Regions from separate parts of the Caproicibacterium amylolyticum genome, predicted to be linked through region 2. Evidence: riboswitches for the same ligand, from Rfam matches in the RefSeq annotation. Region 2 holds a riboswitch; the other holds the start of a gene.
The links. A riboswitch is a leader RNA that binds a small molecule or an ion and turns the genes downstream of it on or off. The one in region 2 is predicted to bind FMN.
Positions count from the first base shown of each region.

Region 1: another riboswitch for FMN. It lies ahead of H6X83_RS08070 (ECF transporter S component); the one in region 2 lies ahead of ribD (bifunctional diaminohydroxyphosphoribosylaminopyrimidine deaminase/5-amino-6-(5-phosphoribosylamino)uracil reductase RibD).

Region 1 covers NZ_CP060696.1:1,681,555-1,693,161, reverse strand. Annotated here, with positions in the region: gene rpoC (DNA-directed RNA polymerase subunit beta') at 1-1,409, shown strand, start outside; gene rpsL (30S ribosomal protein S12) at 1,584-2,012, shown strand; gene rpsG (30S ribosomal protein S7) at 2,166-2,636, shown strand; gene fusA (elongation factor G) at 2,674-4,791, shown strand; gene tuf (elongation factor Tu) at 4,888-6,090, shown strand; gene H6X83_RS08075 (hypothetical protein) at 6,225-6,572, shown strand; FMN riboswitch at 6,613-6,748, shown strand; gene H6X83_RS08070 (ECF transporter S component) at 6,824-7,456, shown strand; SAM riboswitch class I at 7,575-7,670, shown strand; gene metK (methionine adenosyltransferase) at 7,762-8,943, shown strand; gene H6X83_RS08060 (hypothetical protein) at 9,313-9,666, shown strand; gene recD2 (SF1B family DNA helicase RecD2) at 9,707-11,607, shown strand, end outside.
Region 2 covers NZ_CP060696.1:584,585-596,191, reverse strand. Annotated here, with positions in the region: gene H6X83_RS02650 (GntR family transcriptional regulator) at 1-23, shown strand, start outside; gene H6X83_RS02645 (mannitol dehydrogenase family protein) at 31-1,647, shown strand; gene H6X83_RS02640 (DUF6440 family protein) at 1,701-1,886, opposite strand; gene H6X83_RS02635 (glycoside hydrolase family 3 C-terminal domain-containing protein) at 1,963-4,254, opposite strand; gene ribH (6,7-dimethyl-8-ribityllumazine synthase) at 4,430-4,897, opposite strand; gene H6X83_RS02625 (bifunctional 3,4-dihydroxy-2-butanone-4-phosphate synthase/GTP cyclohydrolase II) at 4,922-6,121, opposite strand; gene H6X83_RS02620 (riboflavin synthase) at 6,133-6,738, opposite strand; gene ribD (bifunctional diaminohydroxyphosphoribosylaminopyrimidine deaminase/5-amino-6-(5-phosphoribosylamino)uracil reductase RibD) at 6,753-7,856, opposite strand; FMN riboswitch at 8,021-8,136, opposite strand; gene H6X83_RS02610 (TetR/AcrR family transcriptional regulator) at 8,406-9,032, shown strand; gene H6X83_RS02605 (glycoside hydrolase family 3 C-terminal domain-containing protein) at 9,085-11,208, opposite strand; gene H6X83_RS02600 (ABC transporter substrate-binding protein) at 11,301-11,607, shown strand, end outside.

The sequences.
Region 1 (11,607 bases), 1.1 Mb from region 2:
AGATTCGTCAGCTGGCCGGTATGCGTGGACTGATTGCAAATACCTCCGGTGAAACCATTGAAGTCCCGATTCGCGCGAACTACCGTGAAGGTCTGAACATTTTGGAATACTTCATTTCTTCCCGTGGTGCCCGTAAAGGTTTGACCGATACTGCTCTGCGTACTGCTGACTCTGGTTACCTGACCCGCCGCTTGGTTGATGTTTCTCAGGATGTTATTATTCGTGAGGATGACTGCGGCGCTACTAGCGGCCTTGAAATTTATGATATCAAGGAAGGCAATGAAGTCATTGAATCCCTGCATGAACGTCTGGTTGGCCGCTTCCTGGTGGAAGATTTTGTTGACGAAGAAACTGGCGAAGTGCTAGTCAGCAAGGACAAAATGATGACGGATGCAGATGCGGACATTATTGTTGGCCGCGGTGTAGAACGTATTATGATTCGTTCTATTTTAGGTTGTCGTTCTAAGCACGGTGTCTGCAAGAAATGCTATGGTCTAAACCTTGCGACCGGCACGGAAGTGACCGTTGGTGAAGCTGTTGGTATTGTTGCGGCACAGTCCATCGGCGAACCTGGCACACAGCTGACCATGCGTAACTTCCATACCGGCGGTATTGCAAACGCCGAAGATATTACACAGGGTCTTCCGCGTGTTGAAGAACTGTTTGAGGGACGCAAACCAAAGCATCTTGCAATTATCAGTGAGATTCCTGGCAAAGTTACGTTTGAAGAAATCAAGAAGAACCGCCATGTTGTGGTCACAGGCGATGATGGGCAGTCTAAGAGCTACCTGATTCCGTTTGGTTCTCGCGTTACAGTGCAGGAAGGACAGCGTATCAAGGCCGGCACCCGGATTACAGAAGGTTCTGTGAATCCGCATGATGTTCTTGCTATCAGCGGTGTTGAAGCGGTGCAGGATTATCTGATTGAAGAAGTGCAGCGCGTTTACCGTTTGCAGGGCGTTGATATCAACGATAAGCACATCGAAGTTATTGTGCGTCAGATGATGAAGAAAGTACGTGTTGAGGAAGCCGGCGATACCGATCTTCTTCCTAGCTCCATGGTGGAGAAGCTGGAATTCGAAGCTGTCAACCAGCAGATTCGCGACCGTATTGCTGCGGGTGAGTCCAATCTGCGGGAAGCAACCTGCACGCCCACCCTGCTCGGTATTACAAAGGCTTCTTTGGCAACTGATTCCTTCCTTTCTGCCGCTTCTTTCCAGGAAACAACGCGTGTGTTGACCGACGCTGCCATCAAGGGCAAGGTTGACCCGCTCATGGGTCTGAAGGAAAACGTCATTATCGGCAAGCTGATTCCTGCCGGTACAGGCATGAAGCACTATGCAAATGTGCAGCTTGAAAAGACTTCTTCTGAAAAAGGAGAAGAGGGCTTGACAAATACAGCAGTATAGCTGTATAATAACGAATTGTGATGGTTTGGCACGAGATTGCGGCCATTTCATCGTAAATCGCATACTTTCCCACCTCTGCAAATTGCCGGGGTGGGATTCGGTGTGTAAAGCAGCTGTTACGCAGAGAAATCTGCATAACATAAATTGTCCAAAATCTGAGTTAGGAGGTGTACTATGCCCACATTTAACCAATTGGTTCATACCGGACGTGAAGTCGCCGAAAAGAAAGCAAAGGCTCCGGCACTGCTGAAAGGCTGGAATGCTAAGAAACGTGCGGCTATCGACCAGAACTCCCCGCAAAAGCGTGGTGTCTGCACAGCTGTGAAAACTGCTACGCCGAAGAAGCCGAACTCTGCTCTGCGTAAGATTGCCCGTGTGCGTCTTTCCAACGGAATGGAAGTTACAGCCTATATCCCCGGTGTTGGTCACAACCTGCAGGAGCACTCCGTCGTTATGGTTCGCGGCGGCCGTGTTAAGGATCTGCCTGGTGTACGTTACCATATCATCCGCGGCACATTGGATGCGCAGGGTGTTGCCAAGCGTATGCAGGCCCGTTCCAAGTACGGCGCTAAGCGCCCCAAGGCAGGAAAGGCTGCCAAGTAAGACAGGACTGAAACTGACGAAAACCTTACGGCTGCCAGCTTCTGCTTTAGCGGGAGTTGCAAGCGGCGTTTATATAAGCGCTTTTTGCTGGCCTGACGGGAAGATTCATTTTCGAGTACCTATGATATCATTTATGTGAAGGAGGGAAGTAAAGTGCCAAGAAGAGGCAATATTGCGAAGCGGGACGTGCTGCCCGATCCGCTGTATAATTCGAAGTTAGTCACACGTCTCGTGAATAATATCATGATTGACGGTAAGAAGGGCGTAGCCCAGAAGATCGTTTATGGCGCTTTCGATATTATTAAAGAGAAGACCGGAAAAGAACCTCTGGAGGTTTTTGAGGCTGCCATGGAAAATGTCATGCCTTCTCTGGAAGTTAAGGCACGCCGCGTTGGCGGTGCAACCTATCAGGTCCCTATGGAAGTCCGTCCTGAGCGTCGGCAGACTCTGGGCCTGCGCTGGATGACAGCGTATTCCCGTTTGCGTTCTGAGCGTACCATGAAAGAGCGTCTTGCAGGAGAAATTATGGATGCTGTTAACGGTACAGGCGGCGCAGCCAAGAAGCGTGATGATACGCATAAGATGGCTGAAGCAAACAGAGCTTTTGCACATTACAGATGGTAATGCTGCAGGCGTTTGCAGAACGAATGGAGGGTAATTAATGCCTAGGCAGGTATCACTTGATCACACTCGTAATATCGGCATCATGGCTCATATCGATGCTGGTAAAACGACAACAACTGAACGTATCCTGTACTACACCGGTGTTAACCACAAGATCGGTGAAGTGCATGACGGCGCAGCCACCATGGACTGGATGGCACAGGAGCAGGAGCGCGGCATTACCATTACTTCCGCTGCAACGACCTGCTTTTGGACTCACAGCGAGTTCTTTGGTGACCCCGATAAGAACAGAAATTATCGTATCAATATTATTGACACCCCCGGCCACGTTGACTTCACAGTTGAAGTTGAACGTTCCCTGCGTGTGCTGGATGGTTCTGTAACCGTCTTCGCAGCAAAGGGCGGCGTTGAGCCGCAGTCTGAGACTGTTTGGCGTCAGGCTGAGGAATACGGCGTGCCGCGCATGGCGTATGTCAATAAGATGGATATCATGGGCGCTGACTTCTACAATGTTATTGACATGATGAAGGAACGTCTGAACTGCACACCGGTGCCGATTCAGCTGCCGGTTGGCGCAGAAGACTCTTTCCGCGGTATCATTGACCTTGTTTCCATGACAGCAGATATCTATTATGATGAAATGGGCAAGGACATGCGCGTGGAAGAAATTCCGGAAGACATGCGTGAAAAGGCAGAAGAGTACCACACTTCTCTGATTGAGCACGTTGCTGAGCAGGACGATGCTTTAATGGAGAAATATCTCTCCGGCGAAGAAATTACAAAGGACGAGATTGTTGCTACTCTGCGTAAGGCAACCATTAACAACAAGCTGGTTGTAGTTACCTGCGGTACTTCCTATAAGAACAAGGGTGTTCAGAAACTTCTGGATGCGATTGTTGACTACATGCCGGCTCCGACCGACATCCCGGCTATCCGCGGTACAAATGTGGATACTGGTGAGGAAGAAGACCGCCATGCATCTGATGAAGAGCCTTTCTCGGCTCTTGCATTTAAGATTGCAACTGATCCGTTTGTTGGTAAGTTGTGCTACTTCCGCGTTTATTCCGGTAAAATGAATGCCGGCGATACTGTTTACAACTCCACAAAGGATTGTGACGAACGTATCGGCCGTATTCTGCAGATGCATGCAAACCATCGTCAGGATTTGGAAACCGTTTATGCAGGCGATATCGCTGCTGCTATCGGTGTGAAGAATACAACGACTGGTGATACACTCTGTGATGAAAAGCATCCGGTTATTCTGGAATCCATGGAGTTCCCGGATCCTGTTATCCGTGTTGCCATTGAGCCGAAGACGAAAGCTGGCCAGGAGAAGATGACAATCGCTCTGGCAAAGCTGGCTGAAGAAGATCCGACTTTCAAGGCTTACACCGATGAGGAAACAGGCCAGACCATCATCGCCGGCATGGGCGAACTGCACTTGGAAATCATCGTTGACCGTTTGATGCGTGAATTCCACGTGGAAGCAAATGTTGGTAAGCCGCAGGTTGCTTATAAAGAGACAATCCGCAAGCCTTCCGATGTTGACTGCAAGTATGTACGTCAGTCCGGTGGTAAAGGTCAGTACGGTCATGTTAAGATTCGTATTTTCCCGAACCCGGGTGAGGGCTATGAGTTCGACAACGTTACAGTTGGCGGCTCTATCCCGAAGGAATATATTCCTGCTGTTGATACTGGTATTCAGGGTGCAATGCTCAGCGGCGTAGTAGCTGGCTACAACGTTGTTGATGTCAAAGTTGAACTGTATGATGGCTCTTATCATGAAGTTGACTCCTCTGAAATGGCATTTAAGATTGCCGGTTCTATGGCATTTAAGGATGCTATGCGCAAGGCTGATCCGGTCATCATGGAGCCGATCATGAAGGTTACTGTTACGGTACCGGATGAGTATATGGGCGACGTTATCGGTGACCTGAACTCCCGCCGCGGCATGATTGAAGGCATGGATGCTATCCATGGCGCACAGCAGATTCATGCTATGGTTCCGCTTTCTGAAATGTTCGGCTATGCAACCGACATGCGTTCTAAGACACAGGGCCGTGGCCAGTTTACAATGGAACCTGACCACTATGCTGAAGTGCCGAAGAATATCGCTGACAAGATTATTACCGCCCGTACGAAAAAGGACGAGTAATCTCAAATTCTGCTTGATTTTTCCCTGTAATCTTGTTAAAATATATTTGCATTCTTAACAGGGAAAAACGATTGAAAAATAAAGGAGGAACTTCCAATGGCTAAGGAAAAATTCGACAGATCCAAGCCTCATGTAAACATTGGCACCATCGGTCACGTTGACCATGGTAAAACTACTCTGACCGCTGCTATCACCAAGGTGCTCAGCTTTGATGGCGATGCAGAGTTCAAAGATTACTCCAACATCGACTCCGCTCCTGAAGAGCGTGAGCGCGGCATTACCATTAATACCGCTCATGTTGAGTATCAGACTGCAAGCCGTCACTACGCTCATGTTGACTGCCCCGGCCATGCTGACTATGTCAAGAACATGATTACCGGTGCTGCTCAGATGGACGGCGCTATTCTGGTTGTTTCCGCTGCTGATGGCCCGATGCCTCAGACTCGTGAGCATATCCTGCTCTCCCGTCAGGTTGGCGTGCCTTATATCGTTGTATTCATGAACAAGTGCGATCAGGTTGATGATCCTGAGCTGCTTGATCTGGTCGAGATGGAAATTCGCGACCTGCTGAACGAATACGACTTCCCGGGCGATGACACTCCGATTATCCGTGGCTCTGCTCTGAAGGCTCTGGAATCCACTTCTACTGATATTAACGCTCCTGAGTACAAGCCGATTCTTGACTTGATGGCAGCTGTTGACAGCTATATCCCGACTCCTGACCGTAAGGCTGACCAGCCCTTCCTGATGCCTGTTGAGGATGTATTCACAATTACTGGCCGTGGTACAGTTGCTACCGGCCGTGTTGAGCGTGGTACAGCTAAGGTTGGCGAAGAAATCGAAATCATCGGCCTGACCGACGAGCGCAAGAAGAGCGTTATCACCGGCCTGGAGATGTTCCGTAAGACTCTGGACTTTGCTCAGGCTGGCGATAACGTGGGCGTTCTGCTCCGTGGTATTCAGCGTGAAGACATCGAGCGTGGACAGGTTCTGTCCAAGCCCGGCACAATTCATCCGCACACAAAATTCAAGGGTCAGGTTTACGTTTTGACTAAGGATGAAGGCGGTCGTCATACTCCGTTCTTCAATAACTATCGTCCTCAGTTCTACTTCCGTACAACTGACGTAACAGGTGTTATCACTTTGCCGGAAGGCACTGAGATGTGCATGCCTGGCGATAACGTTGAAATGAACGTTGAGCTGATTGCTCCTATCGCTATCGAGGAAGGTCTTCGCTTCTCCATTCGTGAGGGCGGCCACACTGTTGGCTCTGGCGTTGTTTCCACGATTAACGAGTAATTTGGTTAAATAAGAAGTCCTGCCTGAAAAGGCGGGGCTTTTTTTATTGCTTATTTGCCTTTTTCTGTTATATTGTTAAGTGCACAATAGTGGAACGGTATTGCAAACCATCTATGGTCCTTCAGCAGAGGACGATGTTGCCTAGAAAAAGTGACGGGGCTGTTTGTCCGGTTATGTATGCATTCGGCAACCTAATTTCAACACAGGAAAATTCACAGAATCTGATTGGCGGTCAGCTGACGGTTACATATGAGAAGAATGCAAACGGAAAAGTAAAATTTTCTGACATGAAATTTAAACCAACTGTTACCTATTATGAAACAGAGGGAAAAAACATTCACGTGCAGATGCTGAAAAATTTAACAGATTATATGGCACAGCAAAGCCGGACATGGGAAAAAACGGATGGTGAGTTTACACCCGGCTATGCAAAAAAAGTCGTGAATCAGAGTATTCCGCAAAAATATCAGGACTGGACTTGACAGCGGATGCAGAATCGCATATACTGTTACTTGTAATTGAATAATTCTTCGGGGCGGGGTGAAATTCCCCACCGGCGGTAATGCAGCTTTGCTGTTAGCCCGCGAGCGGTTGTCAGCCGCAGATTCCGGTCAGATTCCGGAGCCAACGGTTAAAGTCCGGATGGTAGAAGATGTGGAATAATCTACGCCCCGGTGTAATTTTATGCACCGGGGCGTTTTTAAATCCATTCCATGTCTCAGAAGGAGAAACTATGGCGAGTGAAACAACTACCCTGAAAAAAGCAAAATTGACAAATGTGCGCAGCATTGCAGTAATTGGTGTGCTTGGCGCGCTGGCGGCTGTGGTAATGATATTTGAGTTTCCGCTGCCGTTTTTGCCGCCGTTTTACAAACTGGATTTCAGCGAAGTGCCGGTCATGTTGGGCGGCTTTGCTTTGGGGCCGGCTGCGGCGGCAGTCATTGAAGCAATCAAAGTAATTCTGCACATGATTCTTGGCGGTGGAACCCAGACCGCCGGTATTGGCGAATTTGCAAACTTCTTGTTTGGCTGCGCACTGGTGGTGCCAGCGTCAATGATTTACCGTATGCACAAGAACCGCAAAACAGCGCTGATTGGCATGGGTGTGGGAACTGTAGTGATGGCTGTTGTGGGTGCGCTGATTAATGCGTTCGTTCTGCTGCCAGTTTATGCCACAGCATTTCACCTGCCGATGGCGTCGCTGATTCAGATGGGTACTTCCGTAAACAGCGGTATCACAGACCTTACAACTTTTGTTCTGCTGGCAACAACACCGCTGAATCTGATTAAGGCAGTTCTGGTTTCGCTGATTACATTTCTGCTGTATAAATACGTCAGCCCGATTTTACATGGACGTGTGAAGTGAGAATTTGAGTAAACAGAATAATTTGTCGCGATTTTTGACAATTTCTTGATTTTGTTTATTTACTCTTTTTGTGTTTTTATGCTATACTGCTGACTGTAGCAAAACTTAATATTATCACCCCTTATCAAGAGTGACGGAGGGAACAGGCCCTATGATGTCCGGCAACCTACGAAAGTAAGGTGCCAAATCCTGCGGTGAAGCCGATAGATGAGGTATCGAAAGATAAAGCGCTGTCCGCATTTCACCGGGTCGTGCTTTTTTTGTTGCTCATTTTACCGGGTAATTAATTTAGGAGGTTCTAACAAATGGCAAAACATTTCTTTACTTCTGAGTCCGTTACAGAAGGACATCCCGACAAGGTCTGCGACCAGATTTCTGACGCGATTTTGGATGACATCATTGCAAAAGACCCGAATGCACACGTTGCCTGCGAAGTAACCGCCTGCACGGGTGTTGTTCATGTAATGGGCGAAATTTCTACCGAATGCTATGTGGATATTCCTGCAATCGTGCGCAGTGTTGTGAATGACATTGGATACAACAATCCATCTTACGGTTTTGACGGCAATACCTGCGGTGTTCTGACTTCCATTGATGCACAGTCACCGGATATCGCCATGGGTGTCAACGAGTCCTATGAAGTAAAAAACGGTGCTTCTGACGCGGATGACCTCATTGGCGCAGGCGATCAGGGCATGATGTTTGGCTTTGCCTGTGACGAGACAGAAGAAAAAATGCCGCTGGCAATTTCTCTGGCTCACAAGCTTTCCAAGAAGCTGGCCGCGGTGCGTAAAGACGGCAGCATTTCTTACCTGCGTCCTGATGGAAAAACACAGGTTACCATTGAATACGATGGTGACACACCGGTTCGTGTAGAAGCAGTTGTTCTTTCTACCCAGCACGATGAAGATGTTACGTTGGAGCAGATTCGCAAGGATATGATTGAAAAAGTCATTAAGACAACGATTCCTGCGAAATGGCTGGATGAAAACACGAAATACTATGTGAACCCGACCGGACGCTTTGTAATTGGCGGCCCTGTCGGCGATTCCGGACTGACCGGCCGTAAAATCATTGTCGATACATACGGCGGGTACGGCCGTCACGGCGGTGGTGCTTTCTCCGGCAAAGACCCGACAAAGGTTGACCGTTCTGCTGCTTACGCGGCACGCTGGGTTGCAAAGAATATTGTAGCCGCAGGCCTTGCAAAGAAGTGTGAAGTACAGCTTGCCTATGCAATCGGCGTTGCTCGCCCGGTATCCATCATGGTGGATTCTTTCGGTACTTCCAAGTACACCAATGACCAGTTGGCAGCTGCTGTGGAAAAGGTCTTTGACCTGCGTCCGGCTGCAATTATCCGTACCCTTGACCTGCGCAAGCCGATTTACCGCAAGCTTGCAAGCTATGGTCAGATGGGCCGTGAAGACCTGGGCGTTTCCTGGGAGAAGACCGACCGCGTTGATGAACTGAAAAAAGCGCTGAATTAATTAGTCTATACGATAAAGTTTTCGCCAGCCTTGTTCACAAGGCTGCGGATGTGGGCGGCGCCCATGGCCTGCTCTTGCCCGTAAAGCCCTTAATCTTCAGAAGAGTTCGCGGGCTTGGGAGCCTGCAGGATAGCTTTTTTGCGGCGTGGCTTCGCAGCCGCAGGGGAGCGCTGCTATGTACCTTTTTTTGTATTACAGTAAGGGGCTTTAAGGTCAAGAGCCAAGGCCGTGGGCTTTGCCCACACCTACCGCCCTTGAAAGGGCGGGCGGAACTTTTGGTGTACGGGCTAAAAGTTTATTTTCTTTCAATTCAATAAATTTGTGCGCATCCATCACCTCTTTGCATACATTGTAAAGAGGTGATTTTTTATGGCTGCGGGTCAGGTGATAATTGTTTTGCTGGCAGTGGTCGGGCTGTGCAGCCTAATGCAGTGGCTGATGCACATTCTCTACCGCACCGGCGGGAAAAAGGGAACACTGGTGCTGGTGCTGCATCTTTCCGGCCACCAGGAGGATGTAGAGTATGAACTTCGCTGCGCGAGGGATAACCTGCGTGAAGCAGAGGGCTTCGCACAGAAAGAGCTGCTGGTGGTGGATGAAGGCATGGACAGCGACACCAAGCGTCTGTGCACGCTTTTTTTGCATGGTAAGCCGGGTACTTCTATTTGCAGCGGAGAAGTATTTGCAAACATGGAAAAAGTGCGGTATACTGAAACAGAGTAAGACGCACATATGTGCGGGAACAGGCCGGGGGTAAGTGTAAATGGAAGAGCAAACGCTGTTGGAAATGGCAGGTACTGTGGAACGAATCACGTTCCGAAACGAAAAGAATGGGTATACCGTTCTGGAACTGAATAATGGGGAGGAGCTGACAACTGTGGTCGGCTCCCTGCCCACTGCCGAGCCAGGGGACGAGCTCCACGTTGTCGGTACATGGACCGAGCATCCATCTTTTGGGCGGCAGTTCAGCGCGCAGATTTACGAACGGATGCAGCCCACAACTTCCGAAGCAATTTTGCTGTACCTTTCCTCCGGTGCAATTAAAGGAATCGGGCGTGCTATGGCAAAGCGGGTTGTAGAAACCTTCGGGGAACATTCGCTTGAAATCTTGGAAAAGGAACCGGACAGGCTTTCACAGATAAGCGGCATTTCGAAACGGAAAGCACAGCAGATTGCAGAGGAGTATCGCCAAAAACTCGGTATTCGTGAAGTGATTCTTGGTCTGAAGGAATTTGGAGTAACCCCAGAAGAAGCTGTGCGGGTTTATCGTGTTTATGGCCCGGAATCGGTCACACAGGTGCGGCAGGATCCGTATTGCTTGTGTGTGGAGGATGTAGACCTCGGTTTTCAGCGGGCGGATGCGATTGCGGAAACACTGGAACATCCGGCAGATGACCCGTGCAGGGTGCGGGCGGGAATTCTGTATGTTTTGCAGCACAATGTCAATAACGGTCATACGTATCTGCCGCAGGATAAGCTGCTGGCTACCGCCGCTTCTATGTTGGGCATTCAACCGGAACAGGTGCATGAAAGCTATGATGAACTGGAGCATGAGGCCAGCGTTGTTGCCTGCACGATTCATGACCGTCGGGTGGTTTACCTGCCGCGCCTGTACCATGCAGAAGTTTTTTCTGCTGCACGTCTGCAAATGATGATGGAGTACCCCAGCCAGCCGATTCCAGATGCGGAGCAAGCGGTAGACAAATTTGAAGCGGAACTTGGAATTGCATATGCACCGGAGCAGAAGGAAGCTATTTTGGCGGCACTTTCGCACGGCCTGTTGGTGCTGACCGGCGGCCCAGGTACAGGCAAGACAACGACACTGGATGCTATCATTCGTATTTTGCAGAAAAAGGGTGAAAAGGTTTTGCTGGCAGCGCCGACCGGACGTGCCGCAAAACGTATGAGCGAGCTGACCGGTGAGGAAGCAAAAACCCTGCACCGCCTGCTGCAGGTGGAATGGGACGAAACGGACAGTCCTGTTTTTGCCCGCAATGAGCAGAAGCCGCTGGAGTGTGACGCGCTGATTATCGACGAACTTTCCATGGTGGACATCTGCCTTTTTGAAGCGCTGCTGCGGGCGCTGCCCATGGGCTGCCGGCTGGTGCTGGTGGGGGACTGCGACCAGTTGCCGAGCGTTGGCCCCGGCAATGTGCTGGGAGATTTAATTGCGTCTGAAATGCTGCCAGTGGTGCAGCTGCGCCACATTTTTCGCCAAAGTATGCAAAGTTTGATTGTTACCAATGCACACAAAATCATTGCTGGAGAAATTCCGGTACTTAATGACTGCAAAAATGATTTCTTTTTCATGCAGCGTACGGAACCCACCCAAATCTCACAGACCATACAGGAGCTTTGCAGCAAACGTTTGCCTGCTACTTATGAGTTTTCGCCTATGACGGATATACAGGTGCTGTCGCCCAGCCGCAAAGGGGAGTTGGGTACGGTACAGCTGAATACCGTGCTGCAGGGTGTGCTGAACCCGCACGCCGCAGGGAAAAAGGAAATTAAAATCAATAGCCGTCTTTTCCGCGAAGGCGACAAAGTGATGCAAACCAAGAACAACTATACCCTTAGTTGGGAGAAAAGTGACGGTACGATCGGTGAAGGTGTTTACAACGGCGACATCGGCATCATTCGGGAAATTGACAAAGCCGCTTCTGC
Region 2 (11,607 bases):
ACAGAAAAGAACGAAAGGAATGACCAAATCATGAAACTGAATGAAGCAGCACTGCAGGACAAGGCTGCCTGGAAAAAAGCAGGCTTTGCCCTGCCGCAATTTGACCGGAATCAGGTTCGCGAACAGACAAAGAAAACACCAAAGTGGATTCACTTTGGCGCAGGCAACATTTTCCGCGCATTTACCGCAAACGTGCAGCAGGATATTCTGAATGCAGGCAAAGCAGACACCGGCATCATCGTGGCCGAAGGTTTTGACTACGAAATCATTGACAAAATGTACCGCCCGCACGATGACCTTTCCGTTCTGGTCACACTGAAATCCAACGGTTCCATTGAAAAGACCGTTGTCGGCAGCATAGTAGAATCTTTAAAGGTAGATTCACAGGATGCAGCGGAATGGAAACGGCTGAAAGAAATTTTCTGCGCTCCCGCCCTGCAGATGGTCAGTTTCACCATTACCGAAAAGGGCTACAGTCTGGTAAACGGCAAAGGCGAATTCACTGACGCTGTACAGCAGGATTTTTTAAATGGCCCCGCCGCGCCAATCAGCTACATTGGCAAACTGGCGGCGCTTGTCTTTGCACGCTACCAAAGCGGCAAACTCCCACTGGCACTAGTCAGCATGGACAACTGCTCCCACAACGGCACCAAGCTTTACAATGCCGTCAGTACGTTCTCAAAAAAATGGATGGAAAATGGTGTGGCAGACGCCGGTTTCGATGCTTATATTCATGACCGCAGCAAAGTTTCTTTCCCGTGGAGCATGATTGACAAAATCACGCCGCGTCCGGACGATTCTGTAAAAGAAATGCTTGTGAAAGACGGTTTTGAAGATGTAGAAGCTGAAGTGACCAGCAAGCACACCTATGTTGCTCCTTTTGTCAATTCCGAGGAAACACAGTATCTGGTCATTGAAGACTGGTTTCCCAACGGCCGGCCGAATCTGGACGCAGGCGGTGTGATTTTCACCGACCGCGAAACGGTGGACAAAGTGGAAAAAATGAAAGTCTGCACCTGCCTGAATCCGCTGCACACCGCGCTGGCGGTTTTTGGCTGCCTGCTTGGCTATACGTTGATTTCCAAAGAGATGAAAGACCCGGAACTGAAAAAGCTGGTGGAAATCATCGGCTACAAAGAGGGTCTGCCGGTCGTTGTCAACCCCGGTATTCTTGACCCGAAGGAATTCATTGACACTGTACTGAATGTACGTGTACCGAATCCGTTTATGCCGGACACGCCGCAGCGTATTGCAACCGATACTTCCCAGAAACTTGGCATTCGTTACGGTGAAACCATTAAGGCATACCTCGCCTCCCCCACGCTGAATGTAACCGACCTCAAGCTGATTCCGCTGGTGCTGGCTGGCTGGTGCCGCTATATTATGGGCGTAGATGACAGCGGCGAAACGTTTGAGCCGTCCTCCGACCCGCTGCTTGCGGAAAACCAAGCATACCTTGCCAATGTAAAACTGGGCAGCAAGGGACCATTCCACGAAGCATTGCAGCCGATTCTCTCCAATTCCGCTATTTTCGGTGTTGACCTGTACGAAGCAGGTCTGGGAAAAACAGTGGAAACTTACTTTGCGGAACTGGTCGAAGGCCCCGGCGCGGTAAGAAGCACCCTTAAAAAATATGTAAATTTATAAAAAATTAAAAAGACAGGGACTGCCACCGGTTTCGGTGCAGTTCCTGTCTTTTTTTATTCTGCCGGTTCCAGTGGTGTGATTACGGGTTTTCCGTTTTTGTCCAACAGTGCTGTCAACCCACCGGCATATCCATCACAGTGAAAAAGATAATTGACGCCGGTTTCGCGGTCCACCCAGATCTGCGTAATTGATAAGCCACCCTGCGAAAATGTTTTAACAAATCGTTCTTCTTTTTTCATGCTGACTGCCGCTCCTTACGCTTTTTATCATTTTCAATAGTATACCGCTGTTTCTGCAGCAAGGCAAACCAAAAAATCAATCCTGCAGGGCGGGCAGCCGGTTAATCTGCTCCGCCACCGCCTGTGCATCCGCGTAATTCACTTTGCCACCGCCAAACGCGACCATCCCGCGCAGAGGCATATAGCGCAGCATTTGTTCCATCATTTGAGCAGTACTTTCCCCTAAAGCTGTACTATCTCCGGAGTCATCCGAAGTAATACCGTAATCCTGTACAAGCGGCTGCAAAATTTCTGCGGCACCGGGTATCTGCATCAAGTCCCCAAACGTGGTATCCAATGTCACCTTTCTGAGCTTTTTAGAAGTGCCTGTCACCGCAATCTGCGCGGTTTTTAAAATCTTGCGGCTCGATTCGCCAAGTTCAATCGTATAGGTGCCGGATTCCACCCGCCAATCCGGCAAATCCATATCATAGTAGGCAAAAGCGCGCTTTTGCAGCGTAAACGTCACAGTTTTGGTTTCGCCGGGGGCAAGCTCCACCTTTTCAAAGCCTTTCAGTTCATGGATTGGGCGGATGACCTCTCCCTTTGGCGGTGCAACATACAGCTGCAAAACTTCTTTACCAGTGCGTTTGCCAGTGTTGGTCACCTGCACCTGAACCGTTAAAGTGTCCGTATCGCGCATATGGTCTTTGTCCAGCCGCATACTGTCACAGGAAAAAGCAGTATAGCTGAGCCCATGCCCAAAGGGAAACAAAACGTCCATCTTTTTGGTGTCATAATACCGGTAGCCAACAAAAACGCCCTCCCGATATTCAGTTTTGTCACCCTCGCCGAGGTAGTACAGATAAGATGGATTATCCTCCAGTTTTTTGGGGAAAGTTTCCGCCAGATGCCCGCTGGGATTGACCGCGCCGAACAGCACATCCAGTTGCGCACCGCCGACAGCCTGTCCGCCCAAGTAAGCTTCCAGCACTGCCTGCACACGGTCAAGCCACGGCATTTCCACTGGCGAGCCGTTGTGCAGTACCACCACAGTATGCGGATTTGCCGCAGTCACTGCTTCAATCAGTGCAGCCTGATTTTCGGGCAGACGCATATGGGTGCGGTCGTATCCCTCTGATTCATAGGTGTCTGGCAATCCCGCAAAAATGACCGCTGTGTCTGCTTCCTTTGCCGCCTGCACCGCCTGCTGCTGCAAGTCCGCTGAAATCTGGTCTGTATTGGTGTCGTAGCCCTGTGCATAGGAAATGTTCGGGTACTCCCCGCAGTTTTCCTGCACCAGTCCCCATGCGGAATCCACGCGGCTGGAATTAATGTGCGAACTGCCGCCGCCCTGATAACGCGGCTTTGCCGCAAATTCGCCGATAAACGCAAGCTTTGCTGTTTTGGAAAGCGGCAGAAGCTCTGCATCATTTTTGAGCAGCACCATGCATTCCCCCGCAGCTTTGCGCGCAAGTGCGTGGTCTTTTTCCCTGTCAAACACAGCTGTTTTGTCGCGGTGCTGTTCAAAACGCTGCACCTGTGTCAGGATACGCTCCACCGCACGGTCCAGAACAGATTCTTTCAGCGTACCATTTTGAACTGCCTGCACAATTTTTTCGTCATTTAGTCCAAAGGAAGTCGGCATCTCCAAATCCAGCCCTGCTTCCAAATCCGGTACGCGGTCATTCACGGCGCCCCAGTCGCTGACCACAAAGCCGTCAAAGCCCCATTCTTTGCGAAGAATATCCGTCAGTGACTTCCGGTTCTGTGCGGCATAAACACCATTAATGCGGTTGTAGGAGCACATCACCGTCCAGGGCTTCGCCTGCTTTACCGCACCCTCAAACGCGGCAAGGTAAATCTCCCGTGCGGTGCGCTCGTCCATTTCGGAACTGCTGCTCATGCGCCGGTGCTCCTGATTGTTCGCAAAGAAATGCTTGAGGCTGGTGCCGACATTTTTGCTCTGCACCCCTTCTATCTCATTTGCCGCAAGTTCAGAAGCAAGGTATGGGTCCTCAGAATAATATTCAAAATTGCGTCCGCAAAGCGGGGAACGCTTAATATTGACCGCCGGGCCGAGAATCACGCCGACTCCTTCAGCCTGACATTCATTTCCAAGCGTTTCGCCGATCTTGTAAAGCAGGTTTCTGTCAAAAGAAGCCGCGGCTGCACAGCCCGCCGGAAAGCAGACTGCCTTAATGCTTTCGTTGATACCCAAGTGGTCTGCCTGCAGGTCCTGCTTGCGCAGGCCGTGCGGGCCATCACTCACCATCATGGAAGGTACGCCCAACCGCGGTACTGCCTTTGTATGCCAAAAATCTGCGCCGGAGCATAGTCCTGCCTTTTCTTCCAATGTCATTTTGCTGACCAGTTCTTTTATATCCATGCTGCTCTCTCCCTTTGCAATATTGACTTCTTTTATAAAAATTACATTTATAGTTTAATGTTTTTATTTTACATATGCAATAGAATTCTCTGCTTATTTCTGTAAAACTTTATACCTAACAGAAACAGGCGGGTACCCCCTCTGGAGATACCCGCCTGTTTTTTTGCATTAGAATTTAAGCTTCCAGTTCATGAATCAAGTTGACCATTTCCACAGCGTCTGCGGCACATTCAAAGCCCTTGTTGCCCGCCTTGGTGCCTGCGCGTTCAATCGCCTGTTCAATGTTTTCCGTAGTCAGCACGCCAAACAGCACCGGAACCCCGCTTGTAAGCGACACCTGCGCAATTCCCTTGGACATTTCACTGCAAACATAATCATAATGGCTGGTGCTGCCGCGAATGACCGCGCCAAGACAGATAACCGCGTCATACTTCCCGCTTTTCGCCATTTTGGAAGCAATCAGCGGAATTTCAAACGCGCCCGGCACCCATGCCACCGAAATATTTTCCTCCTGCACATCATGCCGGCGCAAACCGTCCAGCGCACCGCCCAAAAGTTTGGATGTGATAAATTCGTTGAACCTTGCGGCAACAATGCCGACTTTTGTTCCCTTAGCTACCAGTTTTCCTTCATATGTACGCATAATTCTTTGCTCCTTTTCTGATAATCAATACTGCAAAATATGTCCCATTCTTGTCTGCTTTGTCTGCAGATAGAAAAGGTCATATTTTGTTGCGGGCATCTGGATTGGCACTCGTTCTGTAATTTTCATGCCGTAATCCGCAAGTTGATAGACTTTATCCGGATTATTGGTAAGCAAACGCAGAGTTTTGGCACCCAAATCCCGCAGGATTTGCGCACCGATATAATATTCACGTAGGTCATCCGCAAAACCGAGAGCGCGGTTTGCCTCCACCGTGTCCATGCCCTTGTCCTGCAGTTCATAGGCGCGCAACTTGTTGATTAAGCCAATGCCGCGCCCCTCCTGCCGCATATACAGCAGAATGCCGCGTCCTTCCTTTTCAATCTGCTGCATTGCCGCAGCAAACTGCTGGCCGCAGTCACACCGAACCGAGCCGAAAGCGTCGCCCGTCAGGCACTCGGAGTGCACCCGGCACAATAAGTCCTCACCGTTGCCGACTTCCCCTTTGACCAGCGCCACATGGTGTTCGCCATTGAGTTTGTTTACATAGCCGTATGCCGTAAACATTCCGTACTTTGTCGGCATATTTGCCACAGCGACCCGTTCCACCAGCTGATCATTCACTTTTCGGTATTGCTGCAAAGCTTTGATGGTAACAAATTTCAGGTCCCATTTCTGTGCCAGTTCTTTCAGTTCCGCGGTACGCATCATGGTGCCGTCCTCCCGCATGACCTCACAGCACAAGCCGCATTCTTTCAGACCGGCAAGCCGGAGCAGGTCAACGGTTGCTTCCGTGTGGCCATTTCTTTCGAGCACACCGTTTTTCTTAGCCAACAGCGGGAACATATGCCCCGGGCGGCGGAAATCCTCCGGCTTTGCATCCTGTGCCGCACACGCTCTGGCGGTCATGCCGCGTTCCTCAGCGGAAATACCGGTCGTTGTTCCGGCATAGTCCACTGAAACAGTAAAAGCGGTTTCGTGGTTGTCTGTGTTGTTGGCCACCATCTGCGGAAACTGCAGTTTTTTGCAGTATGCTTCGCTCATCGGCATGCAAATGAGTCCTTTTGCATGCGTCGCCATGAAATTGACGTTTTCTGTTGTGGCAAACTCTGCCGCGCAGATGAAGTCTCCCTCATTTTCACGGCCCGGATCATCTGTAACCAGTATCACTTTGCCTTGCTTTAAATCTTCAACTGCTTCTTCAATCGTGCTGAATGTAAACATTTTGTTCCCTCCTAAAATCCGAATTTTTCGAGATATGCCTGCGTAACACCGTTTTGCGGTGCGGGGGTCTGCAGCAGTTTTTCAATGTACTTTCCCATGCAGTCGGTTTCCAAATTGACCGTGTCACCCACACGGCACAGTCCCAGCGTGGTGCAGGCGGCAGTATAGGGAATAATCGATACCTGAAAACGATTATCGGCAGTTTCCGCCACCGTTAAGCTGATTCCATCCACGGCAACAGAACCTTTTTTCACAATGTAGTGCATAATGTCCTTTCCGGCGCGAATGGTGTACCAAACGGCATTATCATCCTTCTGCACTGCCAGAATCGTGCCAGTGCCGTCAATATGCCCCGCCACAATGTGCCCGCCGAAACGGCCGTTTGCCTGCATGGCCCGCTCCAGATTCACCGGGCTGCCGCTGTGCAGACGAGCAAATGTCGTGTAAAGCAGCGTTTCATGCATCACATCCGCGGTAAAAGATTCCGCCGAAAATGAAGTTACCGTCAGGCAGATGCCGTTCACAGCAATGCTGTCCCCCTCCTGCATATCGGCAAGGACTTTGTGTGCCTGCACCGTGAGTGCCAAAGAAGCCGCATTCTTTCGCACCGCCTGCACTGTACCAATCTCCTCTATGATTCCTGTGAACACGATATCACCTGACTTTCCAGCAGCAGGTCGCTTCCCAGCCGCTCAACCGACGGTTCGGACAGTTGGAACGCTGCCTGTGGGGACTGCACGCCGCAGCCGCCCACCGGGTTTTTTGCTGCTGCACCGCCAAACAGCTTTGGCGCAATGTACGCCTGCACTTTATTGACAATCCCGCTTTGCAGCGCAGACCAGTTCAGGGCGGCGCCGCCCTCCAGCAGGACACTGTCCAGTTCCTGCCTGCCCAGTTCCTGCATCAGTGCCCGCAGATTCACACGGCCGTCCCGTTCCGGCAGCACCAGCACTTGACAGCCTGCAGCGAGGTACGGCTGCTGCAGGTCACTCTCTGCACAACAGGTGGCAAGAATAGTGCGGGTCTCTTTTGCCGTAGCAACCACCTGCGCGGTCAGCGGGGTGCGCAAATGTGTGTCACAAATAATCCGCGCCGGATTTTTTCCCTCCGGCAGGCGGCAGGTAAGCTGCGGGTCATCTGCCAACACCGTACCGGCACCCACCAGAACCGCTGCATATCGGTTCCGGTCCTGATGCACTCTTTTGCGTGCTTCTTCCCCGGTAATCCACTTGGAAAGTCCGGAAGCCGCCGCGATTTTCCCATCCATCGTCATGGCATATTTGAGCACAACAAACGGAACTTTCTTCTGAATAAAATACAGAAAAACTTCATTCTGGCGGTCACACTCCCCGCGAAGCACATTCTCCGTTACAGCAATTCCGTGTTCCCGCAAAGTCCGCACCCCTTTTCCCGCCACCAACGGATTGGGGTCCGCGGAACCAATCACAACCCGCCGGATACCGCTTTCCAGAATGGCATCCGTGCAGGGCGGCGTTTTCCCCCAGTGACAGCAAGGCTCCAACGTAACGAAAAGCTCTGCTCCCTGCGGGGATTCGCTGCAGCTTGCCAGTGCGTTTCGCTCTGCGTGCAAGCCGCCGTACTGCTGGTGGTGCCCCTGACCAATTATTCGGCCATCCTTGACAATCACCGCGCCGACCATTGGGTTGGGGTTGACACGGCCGCAGCCTTTTTGTGCAAGCCCCAGCGCCATGTGCATGTATGCTTCATCCGTCATAGAACCACTCCTGTACAGAAAAATGCCCTGAACAAGAATCGTTCAGGGCATTTCCAAGAAGCAGCTTTTCCATGCATTCTGCCTGTAAAAAACAAAAGCTCTGAAATGATAGAAAACCATTTCAGAGCAGAAAATACAGGCATAAACACAGAAACACTGCTTACGCAAATCTTCTTTTATTCAGACTTTAACTGCCGGCCCCGGAATCACACCGAGTCATGCCTTGCGGCTCGTGGGCTTTACCACCGATAGGGATTTTCACCCTGCCCCGAAGATATTTTATTCAGTTGTGCTTATTATAGCCGCGCACCAACGAACTGTCAAGCGAATTTTTCCGACTGACTGGATTACCGCTCACAAAGCTTGTAATTTTGCAAATTCCTCCGCTTTATAATCAATGCCTACGCACTATATCCTGCTAAACAGCTTTAAATAGAAACGGCAAGTTTAAATTTTACAGAAAAAGTATGATTTGAATTTTGTTTCCAAATTGAAAACTCTGCCGTACATATATTGACGAATACAAGTTCAAGGGGTATCATTAATTTTATGAGAAGAAAAGAAATTAAGCCAAACAGTATTTTGGAAGCTGCCATTCGCTATGTTGGCGAACATGGTCTTGAGAGAGTTTCCACCGCAAAAATAGCCACCGAGTTAGGCATTTCAGAAGGCTCCATTTTTAATAATTTCGCAACGAAATCAGAGCTGCTTTTGCAGTGCCTTTATTATATTGACAGGAGAGTTGACGCTGCTCTGCACGAAGTTCCTTTTCAAGGACTTAACTTTGAAAAAAATGCAAACGCACTGTGGGAAGCCTACCTGAACTACTGGCTGGAAAACGGCTTTCACGCAAAGTTTTACGTACAGTTCCGGCACTCTTCTTATTACACAGAAGAAGTAATAGAAGGGCAAAATGAATCTTTTCCGTTTTTTATCAAGCTGATCCAGAAAAATCAGTCTGTGCTGAACGTCAATTCTGACATTTTGTGGACTTATATCATTGAAACCACGCTGAACTTTGCTGTCCGCATCATTGACGAACGGCTGCCCTCCGGCAGCAAAGAGCGCAGCACTATGTACAATCTGCTGTTTCACGGCATAGCAGGTGCTTTCCATAAGGACAGCACCATCAAATGGCCCGCTGTGCAGGCTGTACCGGAAGAAAAACATCCGTAATGCAAAATTCCTCTCCAGAAATTTCAAGACTTCTGGAGAGGAATTTTTTAGTTTAACGCATATATATGCGGCAGCTGAGTGCCTCGCTGCCGCACAGCGCGCGGCTGCGCTCGTCCGGCTGATGTCCGCCGGCATAAACGACATAGTTTCCGGCCTCAAACCGGCGCTGCCCCTGTGCATCCACACTGTAAAAAGAAACCGCAGGAATTTCAAAGGTCAGGCGGTGAATTTCGCCGGGAGCCAAAGCTGTCCGCGCGAAGCCGCACAGTCTGTAAGCCGGGTCCAGTTCACCCGGCTGCTCTTTGCCAAGATATATCTGCGTTACCTCATCTGCTGTTACAGCACCGGTGTTCTGCACCTCTATAGTCAGGCGCAGGCTTTCGCCGGACACAAGCGTGTCCTTTTCCAGTTGTAAATTGCTGTACGCAAAACGGCTGTAGGAAAGACCGTATCCAAACGGATAAAGCGGTGTTCCGCGGTAATACCGATAGGTGCGCCCCGCCATGCCGTAATCATCAAACGGCGGCAGGTCGTCCGTATTTTCATAGAACGTGACCGGCAGACGTCCGGCAGGCACCGCATCACCAAACAGCAGCCGTGCCAGCGCGGTGCCGCCGTGTGCGCCGCTGTACCACAGCTGCAAAATTGCCGTGCAGTGTTCCTGTGCAAAGCGCAGGTCCAGTGCGCTGCCGCTGTTTACCGCCAGAATCACCGGCTTGCCGCTTGCACACACCGCCTGCAGCAGGCGGCGCTGCGGCGCGGGCAGGCGCAGGTCTGTTTTATCGCCTGCCGCGAACTCGTTTCCGGCGTCCCCCTGCTCGCCCTCAATGGTCGGGTCCAATCCAAGGCAGAGAACCACTACATCTGAAGCAGCAGCTACGGCGGCGGCCTCGCTCAGGCGGTCATCCTGCTGTGCCAAATCCATCACATTATCTTTGTACAGGTGACAGCCCTGCGCATAAAGCACCCTTGCGCTGCCGCCCACATAGTCCTGAATCCCGCGCAGGTTGGTTTCCCAGTGGGATGCCGTACCGCAGTAATTACCGCGCAGGACTTCAATGCTGTCTGCGTTCGGGCCAATTACACCGATGGTGTGCAGGGATTTCAGCGAAAGCGGCAGCAGGCCGTCATTTTTCAGCAGCACCGCGGATTTTTCACTCATACGCAGAGAAGCTGCATTGTGTTCCGCTGAATCTACTTCTGAAAACGGAATACTGTCATATGGGCAGTCCTGTGCAAATTCGCCAAGTGCAAAGCGGATGGTGAAAAGGCGTTCTGCCGCTGTGCGGATGTCCTTTTCTGTAACCATTCCTTTTGCAAACGCTTCCATGATATGCGGATAAGTATCCCCACAGTCCAGGTCGCAGCCATTGGGCAGAGCAAGCTGTGCAGTATCCAGCGGTCCCTCGGTCAAGGGGCTGAACTGGTACAGGTCATGCAGTGCCCACGCATCTGAAACAAAATATCCGTGAAACCCCCACTTTCCGCGCAGAATCTTCTGCAGCTGCGGATTTGCACAGCACGGCACACCATTGATGCGGTTATAGCCACCCATGATACCTGCAACATCCGCCTCTTTGACCAATGCTTCAAAAGCGGGCAGATAGGTATCCCACAGGTCGTGCAGGCTGACTTTAGCGTCATAGCCGTGGCGGGTCGCTTCCGGGCCGCTGTGCACTGCAAAATGCTTTGCACATGCAGCAGCTTTCAGGTAAGCACCGTCCCCCTGCAGGGCTTTCACGTAGGCACAGCCAAGCCGCGCTGTTAAAAATGGATCCTCGCCGTAAGTTTCCTGCCCCCTGCCCCAGCGCGGGTCACGGAAAAGGTTGATATTCGGCGACCAGAAAGTCAGACCTTTGTACAAGTCCCGGTCACCTGCAGCGGCCTGCATATTGTACTTGGCGCGCCCCTCCTCGGCAATAATATCCGCCATAGCAGACATTTCCGCTTCATCAAAAACAGCGGCCATCGCAATCGCCTGCGGGAACACCGTGGCGGTGCCTGCGCGTGCCACCCCGTGCAGTGCTTCATTCCACCAGTTGCAGGCCGGAATATGCAGGCGTTCCACTGCAGGCGCGTCATAACGAAGCTGCGAAGCTGCTTCCTCCAGCGTCATCTTTTCCACTAATTGCTGTGCCTGCTGTCGGAACAAATTTTGTTTTTCCTGTTTGCTCATTTCTGCCTCCTGATTGACATCAACTAACACAAAATTTATAATATTTCTATAACATGAAACTATATAATTTTCGATTTACTGGGGGATTCTTTTTGAAACTGCGAAAAGCACTTGCCTGTATTCTTTCTGCCGCGATCCTTTCCGCTGCTGCAGCCTGCGGGCAGGAAACAGCCGCTTCTTCCTCGGCTGCTGCATCCACTGCCGCGTCAAATTCAGCTTCCGCTGTTACGCTGCAATACTACACCATTGGGCCGGCCGGCAAGGACCTTACCGCCGTAAACAATGCACTCAACGAACTGCTGATGAAAAAAATCGGTGTCCGGGTCAAAATCAACTATATCGACTGGGACGACTACACTACCAAGCTTTCCGCAATTATCGACTCCGGCACCAGTTTCG